DNA from 3 places in the Shewanella sp. 0m-6 genome. Region 3 is predicted to be linked to each of the others. Evidence: predicted binding sites of a transcription regulator. Region 3 holds the regulator's gene; each other region holds the start of a gene.

Region 1 (5,631 bases), on a different contig from region 3:
AAGAAATCGTTTGATAGTTAAGTGCTTGGCTGCCGTAATGGATTGGCATTTGACGGCCTTTACCAAAGTCTTTCTCATTACTGAACATTTGGTTCATAAATTGTTCAGTCGTAAAACCTCGGTAACGCAGCGCTGCATGTTCACGATATTGCGCTAAGATAACGTCGCCATCATCGAGGGCGGCTGTGCTACCAATAATAGAAGCCTCTTCACCAGTACAAGTCATATAGAAGCTAATTCTACCTTGACGTTGTGCGCCCAACATACGCTCGTCTAATACTCGGGTAAATACGCAAGTATCATGGATCTGTTTGGCTAGCTTTTCGTCTATTACAGGCAATACGGCGCCTTCATAGGCGGTACCATCTGCTTGTAACACTTTTAAAATCGGGATCGACAGTGAGTCTTTATCAAGAAAGCTCACGCGATGGACTGTTTCTGCATTCGTTGTTGCGTTGCTCATAATGTGCTCTTGTTATTGTTGGTGCCGCTAAACGACTAAATACGGCGCCTTGCTATTCTAATACGCGGGAAGAACATTACGTTAACGTAAACTAACTCTCAACACTTCCCATCATTGAAACCACAACTAAGCATGTCTGTGCATGTATATATTGGTTTACATGCACAGTTATTCAGTTTGAATTTAGTCCAATTGACTTTCATCGGCAGGCTTTAAACACAAAACCGTCCGCTGCCCTACAGGTACTTTTGCATTTGGAAAAACAATCGATTCAAACTCTTGTTCGATTTTGACTTCTTTGCCGCCCTCTTTCGCTAAGGTGTATCCTCTTGGAAAAGCAGTAAAGTTTTCAACATCGTTAGCGAAGCTAAATTCAAAATCATCAAAATGTTTATTTACCGAACGGCAAACTTGATACAGATTTAAGCGTTTCATATCAAAGTCGGGTAACTGTAGATCTTTGCCCGTCATTAATAGTGTTAGCATCTCTTTCATCGCAATAAAGCGCGTCATATCATTTTGCCCCATAGGAAACACCTTACCCAGTTCAATGGTAAATGCGTCGGCATGATAATTTTCAGAGGAGAAATAACTGAACGTTGTCGTTGGTTCGTGGTGTAATAAAATAGTATTTACACCGCAAGATTCGAGAAACATGATCTGTTGCTTACTGTATTTACGGTTGGCGCGATAAGGGTAAATAGCAAACTTTTCATGTTTAGAGGGGCGAATTGCAGTATGGAGGTCATAATGTATTCTGTGGCGTTCGCCTGATTGAGAGGCAAAAAACTTATCGATATAATGCTCAAGTTTTTGCGCTCTTACCCGCTCAGGATTACACAAGCCCTCACCACGAGAGTACGCGCCATTAAATAATCGATTGAGATTTTCATCGATAAAGCGCGTGCCGTTATGGATAGCCGGTGGATTACCAATAAGAAATAGTATTCGCTGTTTTAGCGCGATGTTCTCACCCAGTAGTTGTGTCATGAGATCATTACACAGTTCTATCGGAGCTGTTTCGTTGCCGTGAACCGCACAAGATAAGACAATATCTTTGGTGTGCTTAGCATTAATCGGCTCAAACATGATAACACCCGTGTCCCACACTTCTACTCGGATCTGATTATCAAGCTCAAACTCGAACGTTTCTGGTAAATATTGTGGATGTGCCAGGGTAAGCGCTAAAAAGTCCTTAGACTGTTTCAATTCGTGAAACACAAACTACTCCTTATTTGTTGGTACGTCAGCTTTATATTCCGAGAAATCATTAAGCAACAAGCATTTGTTTCTACGGCATTCTGAACTGATTCTGCCAAGGATAATAGCATATTTGCCCCTCTATTCGGGTACAGATTTTATCGAGATAGTATAACTAATAATCAACGAGTCTAATTTCTGCTTGCATAAGCCAAAAAAATAAAACAAGATAAAGACATCTAGCCATCCAAACGGCTACTAGGCAAAGTCATCAACATTCGAGAGCTGCACTAAGGGGTAAACTATGGCATTGGCAACATTCGGCGCAGGTTGTTTTTGGGGAGTTGAATATTTCTTTAGAGAAGTCGAAGGTGTCATTGATTGTACTTGCGGTTATATGGGCGGTAAGGATCAATACACTCGCTACCAGCAAGTAAAAACCGGCACAACCGGTCATGCAGAAGTCGTACAAGTTAAATACGATCCTGCCATTGTGTCGTTTGATGATTTGCTCAATGTTTTCTGGCAAAACCATAACCCAACTAGCCTTAATCAACAAGGTGGAGACATAGGAACGCAGTATCGAAGTACTGTTTTTTTCCACGATAAGCAGCAGAAACAACTGGCTGAGATCTCAAAACTGGCTTTGATTAAAAGCCAAAAATGGGGTGCGAGACACGTGGTAACTGAAATCGTCCCTTGCCAGCAGTTTCATCACGCCGAAGAGTACCATCAGAATTACCTCGCTAAGAACGAATTACCGAGCTGCCACATCAGCTACTAGTCATCGCCCCAACGCCAAATGAAGCAAAGGCGTTAACCCCAACATGCTCACTAATGCTTATAAACAGTAAAAGGCACCCGAAAGGTGCCTTTTTTAGTCATTACTGATGAGTATATTTTTTGCTGTATTTGTTACTTTAATGCTTGAGCGACAATCTGCTGCGCATCGTCTAACAGCTTAGCCAGATGGGCTTGGCTAACAAAACTTTCACCATAAAGCTTAAATAAGGCTTCGGTACCCGATGGGCGAGCGGCAAACCAGCCTTTTTCAGTGACAACTTTAATACCACCAATAGCAGCGCCGTTGCCCGGTGCATGGGTCAACTTTTGTAAGATAACGTCTCCGGCAAGGGTATTCGCCGCAATCGTATCTGCTGAAATCTTCGAAAACTTAGCTTTGTCTTCAAGGCTCACAGGGCTATCGATGCGTTGATAAAAACTCTTACCAAACTGCGCTTCTAGTTCATCGTATCGTTGTTGTGGTGTTTTACCGGTCACAGCCAAAATTTCAGCCGCTAACAAGCATAAAATAAAGCCATCTTTATCGGTACACCAGGTGTTGCCATCTGTTCTTAAAAACGCTGCGCCAGCACTTTCTTCACCGCCAAAAGCAAAATCACTATTGGCTAAGCCTTCAACGAACCACTTAAACCCTACTGGTACTTCAGACATCTGTTTATTGTGCATTTGACAAACTTTATCAATCATCGCACTAGATACTAAAGTCTTACCTATCACCATCTGTTCGGTCCAATGAGGTCGATGGGTCACTAGGTAATCAATCGCAACCGCAAGGAAATGATTGGGATTCATTAATCCACTGCCAGGGCAGACAATGCCATGACGGTCAAAGTCAGGGTCATTACCTAAACAAAGATCAAAATTATCTTTATGCTCTAAAAGACCGGCCATTGCATAAGGTGATGAGCAGTCCATGCGGATCTTGCCGTCTTTATCCAGAGGCATGAAGCTAAAACTTGGGTCGACTTTGTCGTTAAGCACTGTGATGTCGATACCATAATGCTTTGCTATCGGTGACCAATAGTGAACCCCAGAGCCACCGAGAGGGTCGACGCCCAAGCGGAGTTTCGCATCTGCAATCGCCTGCATATCAACGACCTGACTTAAGTCTTCAACATAAGGTGAAATAAGGTCGGCTTCTATTATATATCCACTATCAAGCGCGGCGCTGTATGGAGTACGCTTAACGCCCGCTAAATGCTTAGCAAGATATTCGTTGGCTCTGCCTTCAATCCAGGTGGTGATTTCGCCTTCAGCGGGTCCACCATGGGGAGGATTGTATTTAATACCACCATCTTGAGGCGGATTATGGGAAGGCGTTACAATGAGGCCATCGACTAAACCGTCTACTGGATTATTGTTGGCACAAATAATCGCATGAGACACCACTGGAGTCGGTGTGAAACCATCATTTTTATGAACCACAACGCTAACTTCGTTAGCCACTAACACTTCAACAACCGACATGGCTGCGGGTTGTGACAAGGCATGTGTATCAATACCTAATATCAACTTACCCGTGATATTGGCTTGCTTTCGATAATCAGCAACTGCTTGAGCAATGGCAACAATATGTGCTTCATTAAAGCTTTTTTGCATCGCACTTCCACGATGACCCGAGGTACCAAATGTCACTTTTTGAGTTACATCTCTCACATCGGGCGTTAAGCTATAATATAGGCTAACGAGTTTGGGGATATTGACCAAATCCTTTTGCTCAGCAATCAATCCTGCTCTCTTGTGTGTAGCCAATTACCCTCTCCTTTATTTACCGTGTTTTTAATGTCGTCACAGCAAGCTTATACATTTTACGTTAACGCTTTATGTCGTTAAATTTTTTCTATAATTTGAGCCACTTGCTCTTCATTCGTACCGAACTGCAGCAAAACTTCAGAAAGAATTGTGCGCTTTTTAGCGGTATTGTTGTTTGTCGTGACCCAGAAACCACTTTGGCCTATCTCTTTTGGATTTGCTGATTTACTGGCTTTTAACAGTGCATCTTTTGACGTCGCAAAGTATAAGCGGTCACGCCCTTGAATTTGTAACACCTGCTCAAATTGTGTCGTTGATGCTCTATAAACCGTATCTAGAATAAATAGAAAACGCCCTACCGCGCCCTTTTGGGCTGCCAACGCATCGACATCGATCAAACGGGTAAAATCAGAAACGGCCTTAGTTGCTACTTTAGCGACCTTTACTGGCTTAGGTGAAGAGTGCTCAAGACTCGGATGACTGATCTTTTCAGGTGCTTCTTGAACCACTGATTCAACTTGTAATCCCAATATACGGCGCAAAATATCCGAAGCGCTCTCGCCAATATGTTCAGTCTTGCTGGCGATGTGTCGATAAAGCTCTTCATCAACTTCGATATATTTCATAACGGTTATCTTCCTTAAGTAGAAAAGCGGATCGGTGTTCTAAAATGCAAAAAGATCGCATAACTGTCCCGAATTATCCGCCCAGTGTAGCGAGGTTTAGAGCCTTGATAAAGCGTCATTAAATGAAAACTGCGATCCAGAGGAGAAAGATCCTATTTACTAAACAAACAATGTTTACTTTTTAAGCGTTAATCACGGGTATGTGCGCTCTTTGTTGGATTTTAGCGTAAACCAAGGCACAATCTGCGCCATTCGATTCAAGTAAGTGGAAAGACAATGCATTATGTGACAAGCGGTCAAGGCCCCGTAGTTATCCTTATTCATGGTTTATTTGGTGATCTTGATAACCTTAAGGCTTTGGGCAAAGAGCTCGAGGCAAACTTTACCGTTGTTCGCATTGATGTACTCAATCACGGCAGCAGCCCCCAAGTAGCCAATATGAGTTATCAATCACTAGCCGATAGCATGGTTAACTTGATTGATGAGCTTAACTGCAAGGATGCGATTCTTATTGGACATTCTATGGGGGGGAAAATAGCCATGGCAACCGCACTCAGTTACCCAGAGCGTGTTAGCCAGCTAGTCGTTGCAGATATCGCGCCGGTAGCTTACCAAAGTCGCCATGACAAAGTCTTTACTGCATTAGCATCCATGCCATTATCAGAGATTAAAGATAGACGCCAAGCGCTCGCCCATATGCAATCTTGTGATATTGACGAGGGTACCGCGCAGTTTTTATTAAAATCTCTTGCTCGCACAGAGCAAGGTTTTATATGGAAAATGAAC
Region 2 (5,631 bases), on a different contig from region 3:
TTAAATCTTGATATGACGGCAGTGTATACAGGCAGTATTTTGCTGCAAGGAAATTGGCTGAGATTGACGAAGATAAAGTAAGTTTTTATCGGTTAGAGCAGCTAATTGAATCGAAACGGTAGAAAAGCATATAAATAGAAATAATCTTAAAACATAAATAATACACAAACCCAACAGGAATGGCTCACGCAACCAGCTAAAGCAACAACAAAGCCAAAGGTTTCACTCGCAAGAACAAAGCTTAATTAGTCACAAAACGACTAATTTCAGATCCAAAAAATACAAAACTGAAAGTTTATAACTTTACTAATGACTAAAAATTATCATATTTGATGGCTAACTTAGTGTTTAACGCAATCTCTTACTTACGCACCTATTAAAAATGCTAGATATTAAGCGGAGATTAAATCTTAGCGTGTTTTTAGCAAACGTATTTAAGGTGAATGGATGATGTAATGCTTGTTCGCTTGTAAGGTCACTGAGTGCAGAAGTCGGACGCCAAAACACGCCTAAAAGGTGAGTTTTAGCGCTTCCGATACAGTGTTAACGAGCTTAAATTAAGCCTGACCATGCTCAGAGCTATGTTAAAATTAACTATACCACTACAGTTTAAAGCTATGTTCAGAGTAACGTTAGTCGTGTGAGTTTATGCTCAATACTGATAAATTCATTAGTTCAATGCATATAGATTAAGTTGGCTCTGGAATGATTGTGCCCAGCGCAGCAGTTCTACACGATTTCTCGCTTGAGTTTTTCTAAATATAGAAGAGATATGTGCCTTAACCGTATGCTCGCTAATACTCAGCTTACCTGCGATCTCTTTATTGCGTGCGCCACTCGATACCAATTGAATAATGGTTTTCTCACGATTAGTTAGCACCTCAAGTGATTCCGACTCTTCACTGGTCAAGGCTTCAGGTACGTCCATTTTGCTGACTAATTGACGCAATACACTGCTCATCAACGGCCTATCGAACCATAACTCATCGGCTAACATCTTACGTAAGCCAGTTAGCAGCAGGTCCATACGTTCATTCAAAAACAGTAGACCACGGATCCCTTGCAGCAATGCAGCTTCTGCAGCAATACCTTCTCGTTCGACATGATAAAGCGCTACAGGAACATGCTTGACCAATTGAGTCGCCACCAACGGAATACCATTAATATCGAGCGCTGCACCTTGTTGAGAAACCAGATAAAAGCAGTTATCACTACTATTGGCTTCAAGCTGTTCTACATTAGAGATAACCCGAGTTTTTAATCCGATTGACTCTGCAAGTATTGCCAAATGACAAGGGGACGCCATTTGATGCAGAAAGACGACTTCGTCAATTTTTCTCATCACTTTCCTCCCTGAAAAGTTTTGCCTGTCCGTTAAATAGAACAAACTAAAATCTAGATCCTGAAGTATTCCCAGAACAGATTAACGCTTGTTAGCTTTAGAACGAAAGCACGATTTTAAATATTGGCCCGAGCCACATCATGTAACTCGTTATAAGCAGCAGAAGTATACAGAGTTTACCTAGTCTATGCCTAGGTAAACTGGTATAGCCAGCAAGCCTACTATGATTTTTACTGACTATGATTTTTACTGACTATGATTTTTACTGACTAAGTTTTGTGCTCAACTGCTTATCATGCAAACGGCTAAGCAACAGAATGGCTGATATTGCCCCTACTAGCGCCATTGCCATATCAGACTGCGTGTCCCATACGTACCCTTGGGTGCCTAAAAACGCTTCGGCATCTTCACCGGTCAGCTCCGCAACCCACCACTCTATAAGTTCATAGAAAGCAGAGAATGCTAAAGCAAAACAGATAGCTAGAAAGTTACACCAAGCTCCTAACTTAACAACACTGAGACGTATAAATACCTCGCGGGCCAAAATAGTCGGAATAAAACCTTGAGCAAAATGGCCGACTTTGTCGTAGTTATTACGCTGAGCGCCCGTCCAGTCGCTAATCCAATCAAATAGCGGCACTTCAGCATAGGTATAATGTCCACCCACCATCAAAATGATGCAGTGAATCAAAATCAAGCCATAAGCTAAACTCGTTAAAGCAAAACTATTGCGGGTATAGATCAGAATAGGTAATGCAATTAAGGCCGGTGCAACCTCTAAAAACCAGGTAAATTGATCTTTAGGATTAATACCTGACCAGATTAATACTGCGAAGAATATCACTAGCCACACAGCGCTTTTATTCAAAATATCGCCCTCATATACCATATTGTTCTAAATTAAGAATAAACACTTTAGCCATCTAGCCCTCCACAGTCAGTAAAAAAAGTGATACTTTGTTACCTCTGTTACGCTTTCGAAGTAAATATCAGTTGTGAAGGCTTTGCAGTCCTTAGTACATTGACAGTCTATACCCAAACCACTCCTACAACGTAGAGTTTAGTCGTCTCTGCGGTGGCACTAAGTATACATAATACATATAAACTAAAAGGGTACATAAATCATGGCGAAACATTCGCTGGACAAGGATAAAATTAAGATCCTGCTGTTGGAAGGCGTCCACCAATCTGCGGTAGATGTATTTGAACGTGCGGGTTACACCAACATTGAATATCACAAAGCATCACTCGCTGGAGACGAATTAGCCTCAGCGACTAAAGATGCCCACTTTATTGGTATCCGCTCCCGTACCCAATTGACTGAAGACGTATTATCCCAAGCCGACAAACTCGTTGGCATTGGTTGTTTCTGTATTGGTACTAACCAAGTCAGTCTCGCTGCAGCTGAAAAACTGGGGATCCCTGTATTTAACGCACCATTCTCAAATACGCGTAGCGTAGCTGAACTCGTACTCGGTGAGATCATCATGTTATTTCGTGGGATCCCACAGCGTAATGCGCTAGCTCACCGTGGCGGCTGGCTAAAAAGCGCTTCAGGAAGCTATGAGGCTCGCGGTAAAACCTTAGGGGTTATCGGTTACGGCCATATTGGCACTCAGCTAGGTATTCTTGCTGAAACCTTGGGTATGCGCGTTGTCTTCTTTGATATTGAAGATAAACTGCCGCTGGGTAATGCACAGCAAGTGCACTCACTACAGCAACTGCTATCGATTGCCGATGTGGTGAGCCTACACGTACCTGAAACACCACAGACAAAAGAGATGATTAGCTATGAAGAGCTAGCTTCTATGCGTAAAGGCAGCATTTTAATTAATGCCTCTCGCGGCACAGTGGTTGATATCGATGCGTTAGCGGCATCACTAAAAGAGCAACACCTTGCTGGCGCCGCCATCGACGTGTTTCCTGTTGAGCCTAAATCTAATGACGATGAGTTTGTCAGCCCACTACGCGGCCTAGACAATGTCATACTCACTCCACATGTGGGCGGCAGTACGGCAGAGGCTCAAGAAAACATCGGTATCGAAGTCGCTGGCAAACTGGCTAAATACTCAGATAATGGTTCAACCATGACAGCGGTGAATTTCCCTGAAGTGTCACTGGCTCAACACTCTGGTACTTCGCGCTTACTGCATATTCACCGTAACCGTCCGGGGATCTTGATCCAGATTAACTCCGCGTTTGCAGAAAAAGGCATTAACATTGCTGCTCAGTATCTACAAACCACGGCTGAAATTGGTTACGTGGTGATGGAAGTCGATTCTGATAAGGCTGACGAAGCGCTAATAGAGATGCAAGCGATTGAAGGCACGATTAGAACTCGATTGCTTCACTAATAAAGTTCATTAAAGGTCAACAACGTCTAATTCACTAACTGAAGTTGAACGTCTAGTCCTTTAGCAAGCTGCACTGAATAAGGCCGTATAATCACATTATACGGCCTTTGTTTTGTCTTGATGATAGCAATGAGTTTGAACTGCTGCGCTTGCGCAGTAAGATTTTAGCGGTACAATCATTGTCCTTATTGGTTTAATTCTTGGATCCTCTTATGACGCTGTCAACTTCTCAGCCAACTTGGCCTCTTAATGGACAACAGCCTGAACTGCTTTTTTCTGAATTAACACACTTAGGCTTAATCTCTGTCACTGGAGAGCAAGGCCGCAGCTTCATTCACGGCCAAGTGACCACCGATATCAGCTCGCTTGAAAGCGACCAATGGCGCTGGGGCGCTCATTGTGATCCTAAAGGTAAGATGCTGGCCAGCTTTAGAACCTTCGCTAAAGGTGACACCCTTTTCTTAATGATGCCAAAAGACACCTTGGCACTTGACCTACCACAACTGCAAAAATACGCCGTATTTAGTAAAGCTGAACTTAGCGACGCAAGCGATGCTTGGTTATTGTTAGGTGTGGCTGGTGAACAGGCAAAGGCTTGGTTAACCGCGCAGTTTGGTGAACTAAATAACGAGCTGACCTTAATCGATAACGGCATGATTATTCATGATGCTGGTCGTTATATCCTCGCGATTGCAGCAGAACAAGCCGCTAGCCTAGTGGCGAATATCGAGCAAGTTATTTTCGATGCTAGCGCATGGCAAGCCCTTGAAATCACTGCAGGATACCCTAATTTAGGCGCTAACCATCAAGGTCAATTTGTACCGCAGATGTGTAATTTACAGGCGGTCAATGGCATCAGCTTTAACAAGGGCTGCTACATGGGCCAAGAAACCATTGCTCGAATGAAGTATCGCGGTGGTAACAAACGCGCACTTTATATTGTTAGCGGTACCGTAACAGCGCCATTAACCAATGAAAGCCAACTTGAGATTGCACTAGAAGATGATGAAGGCTTCCGCCGTGCGGGGACTATCATCGAATCTGTACAGCGTGGCGAGCAAGTGTTGTTAACTGCAGTATTAGCCAACGATACCCAGCTCGATGCTAAGTTAAGAGTTGCTGCCGATGCTGGCTCTGAACTGAGCTTAATTGCACTGCCTTACTCGCTAGAAGAGCAAGACTCATAGTAATCACTATCAGTTCTGCAGTCGCTTTTTATCAGTGTAGGCAGTAACAAATAGACCGAAAAAAGGCGCGTTATGCGCCTTTTATATTTAATGCTCAGCAATCTTTACCATAGGCTCAATGCTACTCACTTTCGTTGTGGGCATCACGGATCTTAATTGCCTCATCAATTATCTGTTTAAAGTGTTCCACCAACTCAGGATCAAACTGTTTACCCGCCTCGCTCTCAATGAGTGCAACCGTTTCTTCCACACTCCATGCTTTTTTATAGGGGCGGATAGAAGTTAATGCATCAAACACATCCGCGATTGCTACAATGCGACCTTCTATCGGGATCTCTTCTCCCACTAATCCATTAGGATAACCGCTACCATCCCACTTTTCGTGATGCGTTAATGCTATTCGACGGGCCATTTCTAGCAGGGGGTCACTGTGATCACCAATGATTTCAGCTCCAATTTCGGCGTGGCGCTGCATCTCAACCCATTCATCCTCATCCAGTTTTCCAGGCTTTTTTAGAATAGAATCAGGCGTGCCTATTTTACCGATATCATGCATAGGTGCTGCGTTATAAATAAGTTCGCAATACTTATCGGGCAGGTCTGACTCTATCGCCAACAATCGAGCATAATGACTCATTCTTATAACATGCAGGCCAGTTTCATTATCTTTATATTCTGCAGCCCGGCCAAGGCGACGAATGATTTCAAAACGAGTCTCTTCTAACTCTTTTGTACGCACTTTCACTTC
Region 3 (5,631 bases):
CATTTGGGTGTGCTTCGGTCATCAGATGCACACGCTCGCGAGACTCTTGCAAGCGAATTTGCGGCACTGCGCCCTCATCAGCAATCAGTAAGGTGCGAGCATCGACATCCGACGCCGCAACCCCTGACTCGCGCAGCAATGCAGCTAATAGGCGCGCTGACCAACGCTCACCAAAGCTGACTACCTGGCTGCTCTGATAGTCATTAATTGACTCTATCGACAATAGACTGATCAGCTGAGATTTATCGGTAGATAAACGCTCTCTTAAAGAACGTGCCTGCTCATTTGAGAGCAATTGCTCAATCAAATTTTGCTGAAAGCTAATGAGTGTCTGCAGCTCTTCTTGCCACAACTGTTTAGTGCTACTTAATTCGAGCAACTTATACAGGAAATTAGTACTTTTACCGGCAGCTGACACCACAACTAAATCGTCGCTGTGGCCATGCGTCAGCAAAATATGAGCAACGCGACGGTAACAGTCTGCATCCGCTAGACTTGAGCCACCAAATTTATGTAAGTGACAGCGTGCCATCGTATACCCCTTTAATTAACAAGCGGCTGCAGCATTAAGCGCAGCTTCAATATCGGCAACAAGATCGTCAGCATCTTCGATACCAACAGAAAGACGGATAAGCGTATCTTTTACGCCAGCTTCAGCGCGAGCCTCTGGCTCCATCGCCCTATGTGTCATGGTCGCAGGAACGGCCACTAAACTTTCAACGCCGCCAAGACTTTCTGCAACTGAAAAATAATTTAGATTTTTTAAGAACTCCACCAACTGGGGCTCCCCACCTTGGAGCTCAAAGCTCAACATGGCGCCAAAACCTTTTTGCTGCTTGGCCGCAATCTCATGCCCCGGGTGATCTTTAAGCCCTGGGTAATAAATTTTGGATACAGCTTTATGATTGACTAGGGTATCAAGAATTCGTTGCGCATTCGCCTGATGTTCGCGAATTCGTACTGCAAGTGTGCGAATTCCGCGCAAAGTGAGATAACTATCAAATGCTGAACCCGTTAGCCCTAATGTATTTGACCACCAATGCAGCAACTCTCCGACTTCAGGATCTTTAGCCACAACAGCGCCGCCCACCACATCACTATGACCATTAATATATTTTGTCGTAGAATGGATCACGATATCGGCGCCAAGTAATAACGGCTGTTGCAAAATAGGTGACAGAAAAGTGTTATCGACGACGACTAACGCGCCGACTTCATGGCTAGCCGAACTGATAGCTTCAATATCGACCACGCGAAGTAAGGGGTTCGACGGTGTTTCTAACCATACCATCTTAGGTTTTTGCGCTATCGCCTGATTAAGTGCCTGTGAGTCAGTCTGATCCACTACTAGCAACTTAAACTGACCTTTCTTGGCAAGGTTAGTAAATAAACGGTAACTGCCGCCATAACAGTCATGTGGCACGACAAGTAAATCATCTGGCCCGAGTAGATTTGTCGCCAAGGTGATTGCCGCCATACCAGTGCAAGTCACCACTCCCGTCGCACCTTTTTCAAGTTCGGCAATCGCATCGCCAAGAATGGAGCGAGTTGGGTTACCCGAGCGGCTATAATCGAAGTCTCTTGGATTTTTATGACCATCAAAAGAGTAGTTAGTTGACAGGTATATTGGCGGTACAACAGCGCCATGTTGGCTATCGGACTCAATGCCTTGACGCACTGCCGCGGTGGCAAGTTTACGCTCGGTCATGTACTACTCCTTAGTTACTGATTTTCTTATTAGAGATGTCTGGACGTCTAAATGTACCTAAGCACATCCTCCTCGTCAACCACTTTAGACGTTTAGACGTCCATGCATATAGAAATCTATTTGCATTTATCATAAATAAGAGGCAATAATTTGACTGCACAATTTAAAGGGTTAAAATCTGCCCCGAATTTTGAAATTACAGGTGAGTCAATGACTGAGTGGAATGGCGATTATATCAGCCCATATGCTGAACACGGCAAAAAGAATGAACAAGTGAAAAAAATTACTGTGTCCATTCCTTTGAAAGTACTTAAAGTACTTACCGATGAACGCACACGCCGCCAGGTGAATAACTTGCGTCACGCCACAAACAGTGAACTGTTGTGCGAAGCATTCCTGCATGCATACACAGGCCAGCCACTGCCAAACGATGCCGATCTAACTAAAGATAAACCCGACAGCATGCCTGCTGAGGTTAAACGTCTAATGGATGAAATGGGCATTGAGTGGGAAGAACTTGAATAATCTTCATTGATTATCGACAAACATGATCTCCAGATAAGGACTGCTTAGCAGTCCTTATCTGCTTCTATACCACTATAAACGTGTAGCCGACTGATAGTTTGCCTGTAAATCGATTCACGCCATCGTCACTGATAGGCCAACCTTTATTCGTTCCCATATAAGCCGTCTTGGCTGGATAAACAGATGATCGAACCCATTACATTACTACTTGCCTCACTGATTATCTTTTGTGGCGCACTAACCCAAAGTCTTATCGGCTTTGGCCTAGCCGTCGTTGCAAGCCCCTTGCTGTATATCGTCGATCCGAGCCTAGTACCTGCACCTGTTATCATGATGGGATTCTCTATTGCACTGCTGACCCTATTTAGAGAGCGAGGTCAGCTTGAGTTTAATGGCCTGCAATATGCACTCTTAGGTCGTATTCCTGGCGGCATACTCGGCGCGACGTTGATTTTAATTGCGCCGCAACCGATTTTAGGTCTGGCGATAGCCGCGATTGTGGCATTGGCGGTTGGTTTAAGCTTGATGAAATTTAGCATTCCAGTAAATCGATTTAGCTTATTTATCGCAGGCATTTTATCCGGTATTTTTGGCAACATAGCCGCAATTGGTGGGCCGCCTCTTGCCATCTTGCTTTCCGGTAAAGATGCAGGCCAATTTCGCGCCGCCTTATCGGCCTTCTTTATCTTCAGCTCGATGATTGCTTTGATCATTTTGGCATTTGCAGGCTTGCTGACCTTGCATCACTTTTATATCTCTTTAATGCTATTACCCTCTGTGATTTTGGGATATATCGTGGCAGGGCGATTAGTAGGACGAGTCGACAAACAAAAAACCAGAGCGTTAACTCTGGCTTTATGTGGCGGCAGTGCGCTTATCCTAACCATTAAATCAACGATAGAGTTAATGGGTTAGCGTTACTCGTTAGAAATGGTAGGAGGTTTGCAGCACGCCTCCTACCGCATTGTCATCACCAAACATACCGGTGAAGTCTAAGAAAAACGAATCACCGAAGGCAAAGCCTGAACCCAATGAATAGAGATTAGCTGTAGAGTCTTTCATATCATGGCGATAACCCACTCGTAGCGACATCCAATCAAAGGCTCTAACTTCCCCCCCTAAGCGCCAATATTGAGTACCATCGAGCTCTTTAAACTTCTTATTTTCAATCAGATCGATATCTGTGGTTACCGATAAAATACCCCAGTCATAAACCACTCCAGCGGTTACTAAGGGCTCTACGCGGTAGGTAAACTTTTGCCCTTCAACTTCTATGGTATCCACATCCTGGCTAATCAAGTTTCTCCCCGACAGACCTAGCGTCAGCCCTTCAAATGGTTGCAAGGCGACACCGATATCGAGGTTAAAGTTAGTCTCATCATTACGGTACTTAACGTCGTCAAAATCACTGGCATCAAAGTTATTCGCATTGGCAATATAGTTATAGGTGTCAACGCGCTGAAACTTTGGCGATATACCCACTGCAATCGGCATATTGACGATAGAAAGTGGAAAACTCAATGCAATACCTAAATCTGATACTGCGCCGCCTACTACTTGCCCTTGAGAGTCTAAATCAGAAATTTGTGGTGGATTATTAGGATCTAAATTATTGAGGGTATTGATATCTGACTGCGCGATATTAGCAACGCCGACGGCGTTGACATAAGTCTTATAGAAGATTGCCATCGGCATTCTTTGATGTGGAATGGCCACGCTGAAACCAAGCCCTGCACTCGCATAGGCTGAAGTGCCCTTTAACGACTCTAAATCAGCTACTAAATCATCACGAAATTGATTAATATCACCACTATTGCCAGTATCAATCGCATCAGCTAAGCCATCGTATGAGTCAATCAGCGAATCAAACTTATCTATCATGTCATCGCTATCAGCCATATCGATTCCAAGAACAGGCATCAGCAGTACTGCAGAATTGTCTTTATGCGCATTAATCGCGAGTAAGGCAGGATTAACAAAAGCCGCCCCCTCTTTATTTGAAGCTGCAACGCCCGCTCCCCCCATAGCATCGCTTCGAGCCTCATAATATTCTTGCCCTGCATGGGCTGAAAAGCAATGTAACAAGGCACAAGCTAGTGCTATTTTCTTTAGGTTCATCCATTCCACCTTTTAATGTCCTTAACGCTCTAAGCAGCAATACGACTCAAATCGAAAAAAGGTTATTTTTGTTCTTAAGATATTCTAAGACAAAATCGACTAAAATGGATGATAAATTTAACTTTAAATAAACATTTATATAGCAAAATGTTTGCCACCCCAATCATCAGTAACAAACCGATTAAAGGGGGCTCAACCTTATTTCAATTCAATTTTTTGGCAACGCCACATATTCCATAAAGTGCTGTGTAGTGAAATCAATAAACTGCCTTAATCGAGCTGGTTGAAACTGATCTTTGTTATAAAGCAGATAAAGCGGTGTATCCGATATGGTCCAATCTTCAAATACATGCACTAATTCACCGCTATCTAACTCCGTGCTACAGTAAATTTCAGGTAATCTGACAATACCATTTCCTGCCAACGCACTACTTTTCATCACGCGGCCATTTTTACATAAGAAAGTGCCAGCAATCGTGACCTCTGCCTTTTGGTTTTTATCGCTACGAGAGTGATAATTCCAGTGGTATACCGACCCGGTAATACAGGCATGGCTCTTCAACTCTTTTGGATGCAGAGGACGACCGCGCTTAGCAATATAAGCCGGCGATGCCAGTGTACAATTGGCAATGTCCATCAACTTTCTCGCCACCAAGCCTGAGTCTTCAAGCTCTCCCATTCTGAAGACCAAATCAAACTCATCAAGCACTAAGTCTACTCGCTGGCTACTAAAATCAAGATGGATTTGAATGTTCGGATGTTGGCTCATAAAGTCGTTCACCAGTTGGTTGACGATCTCTTCACCGATATAACCACCAACGCAGTTAATATTGATTTTTCCCTGCAAGTTATGGGCGTTATCAACCGTCTTGGCGACGGCTTGCTCCATAACATCTAAGGCATGTTGGCAGCGCTCATAAAAAAAGCTGCCCTGCTCTGTTAATCGCTGCGCCCTTGTTGTGCGAGTAATTAGGGTCACTCCCAGGTAGCGTTCTAATTGCGTTAACTGCTTTGAAAGGTGAGAACGAGAGCAACCTAGCTTTTCAGCCGCAAGGGTAAAACTGCCTTTCTCTGCAATCACGGTAAAGGCGCGAACATCTGCTAAATTTAGGTCTTGATACATGAACGGCAATCCATTTTATCTCGGTATTTTGACGAGCATTAGAAGTCATATGTAAACAATCATATTCTCTATAGATTATATATCAACAATATTGGTTTATATAAAATAATCATCAATCGAGATCCTACCCCCTTATTGAGGCTGATATGAAACAATT

The links. Region 3 encodes MetJ, which represses methionine synthesis genes. Its sites were predicted from a motif close to TAGACGTCTAGACGTCTA; they were not measured.
Region 1: the regulator MetJ is predicted to act here: its motif matches at 1,904-1,921, upstream of msrA (peptide-methionine (S)-S-oxide reductase MsrA).
Region 2: the regulator MetJ is predicted to act here: its motif matches at 2,259-2,276, upstream of serA (phosphoglycerate dehydrogenase).

Annotation. Positions count from the first base shown of each region.
Region 1 covers NZ_JBRIMD010000002.1:197,434-203,064, forward strand. Annotated here, with positions in the region: gene ACVBJC_RS02495 (thiamine pyrophosphate-dependent dehydrogenase E1 component subunit alpha) at 1-463, opposite strand, end outside; gene astE (succinylglutamate desuccinylase) at 647-1,684, opposite strand; gene msrA (peptide-methionine (S)-S-oxide reductase MsrA) at 1,968-2,447, shown strand; gene pgm (phosphoglucomutase (alpha-D-glucose-1,6-bisphosphate-dependent)) at 2,579-4,219, opposite strand; gene seqA (replication initiation negative regulator SeqA) at 4,297-4,845, opposite strand; gene ACVBJC_RS02520 (alpha/beta fold hydrolase) at 5,122-5,631, shown strand, end outside.
Region 2 covers NZ_JBRIMD010000013.1:32,253-37,883, reverse strand. Annotated here, with positions in the region: gene ACVBJC_RS11555 (response regulator transcription factor) at 671-1,342, opposite strand; gene ACVBJC_RS11550 (DUF2238 domain-containing protein) at 1,605-2,210, opposite strand; gene serA (phosphoglycerate dehydrogenase) at 2,467-3,696, shown strand; gene ygfZ (tRNA-modifying protein YgfZ) at 3,909-4,883, shown strand; gene ACVBJC_RS11535 (HD domain-containing phosphohydrolase) at 5,005-5,631, opposite strand, start outside.
Region 3 covers NZ_JBRIMD010000018.1:10,899-16,529, reverse strand. Annotated here, with positions in the region: gene ACVBJC_RS14060 (bifunctional aspartate kinase/homoserine dehydrogenase II) at 1-532, opposite strand, end outside; gene metB (cystathionine gamma-synthase) at 548-1,708, opposite strand; gene metJ (met regulon transcriptional regulator MetJ) at 1,919-2,233, shown strand; gene ACVBJC_RS14045 (sulfite exporter TauE/SafE family protein) at 2,417-3,148, shown strand; gene ACVBJC_RS14040 (conjugal transfer protein TraF) at 3,158-4,351, opposite strand; gene ACVBJC_RS14035 (LysR family transcriptional regulator) at 4,560-5,474, opposite strand; gene ACVBJC_RS14030 (SDR family oxidoreductase) at 5,621-5,631, shown strand, end outside.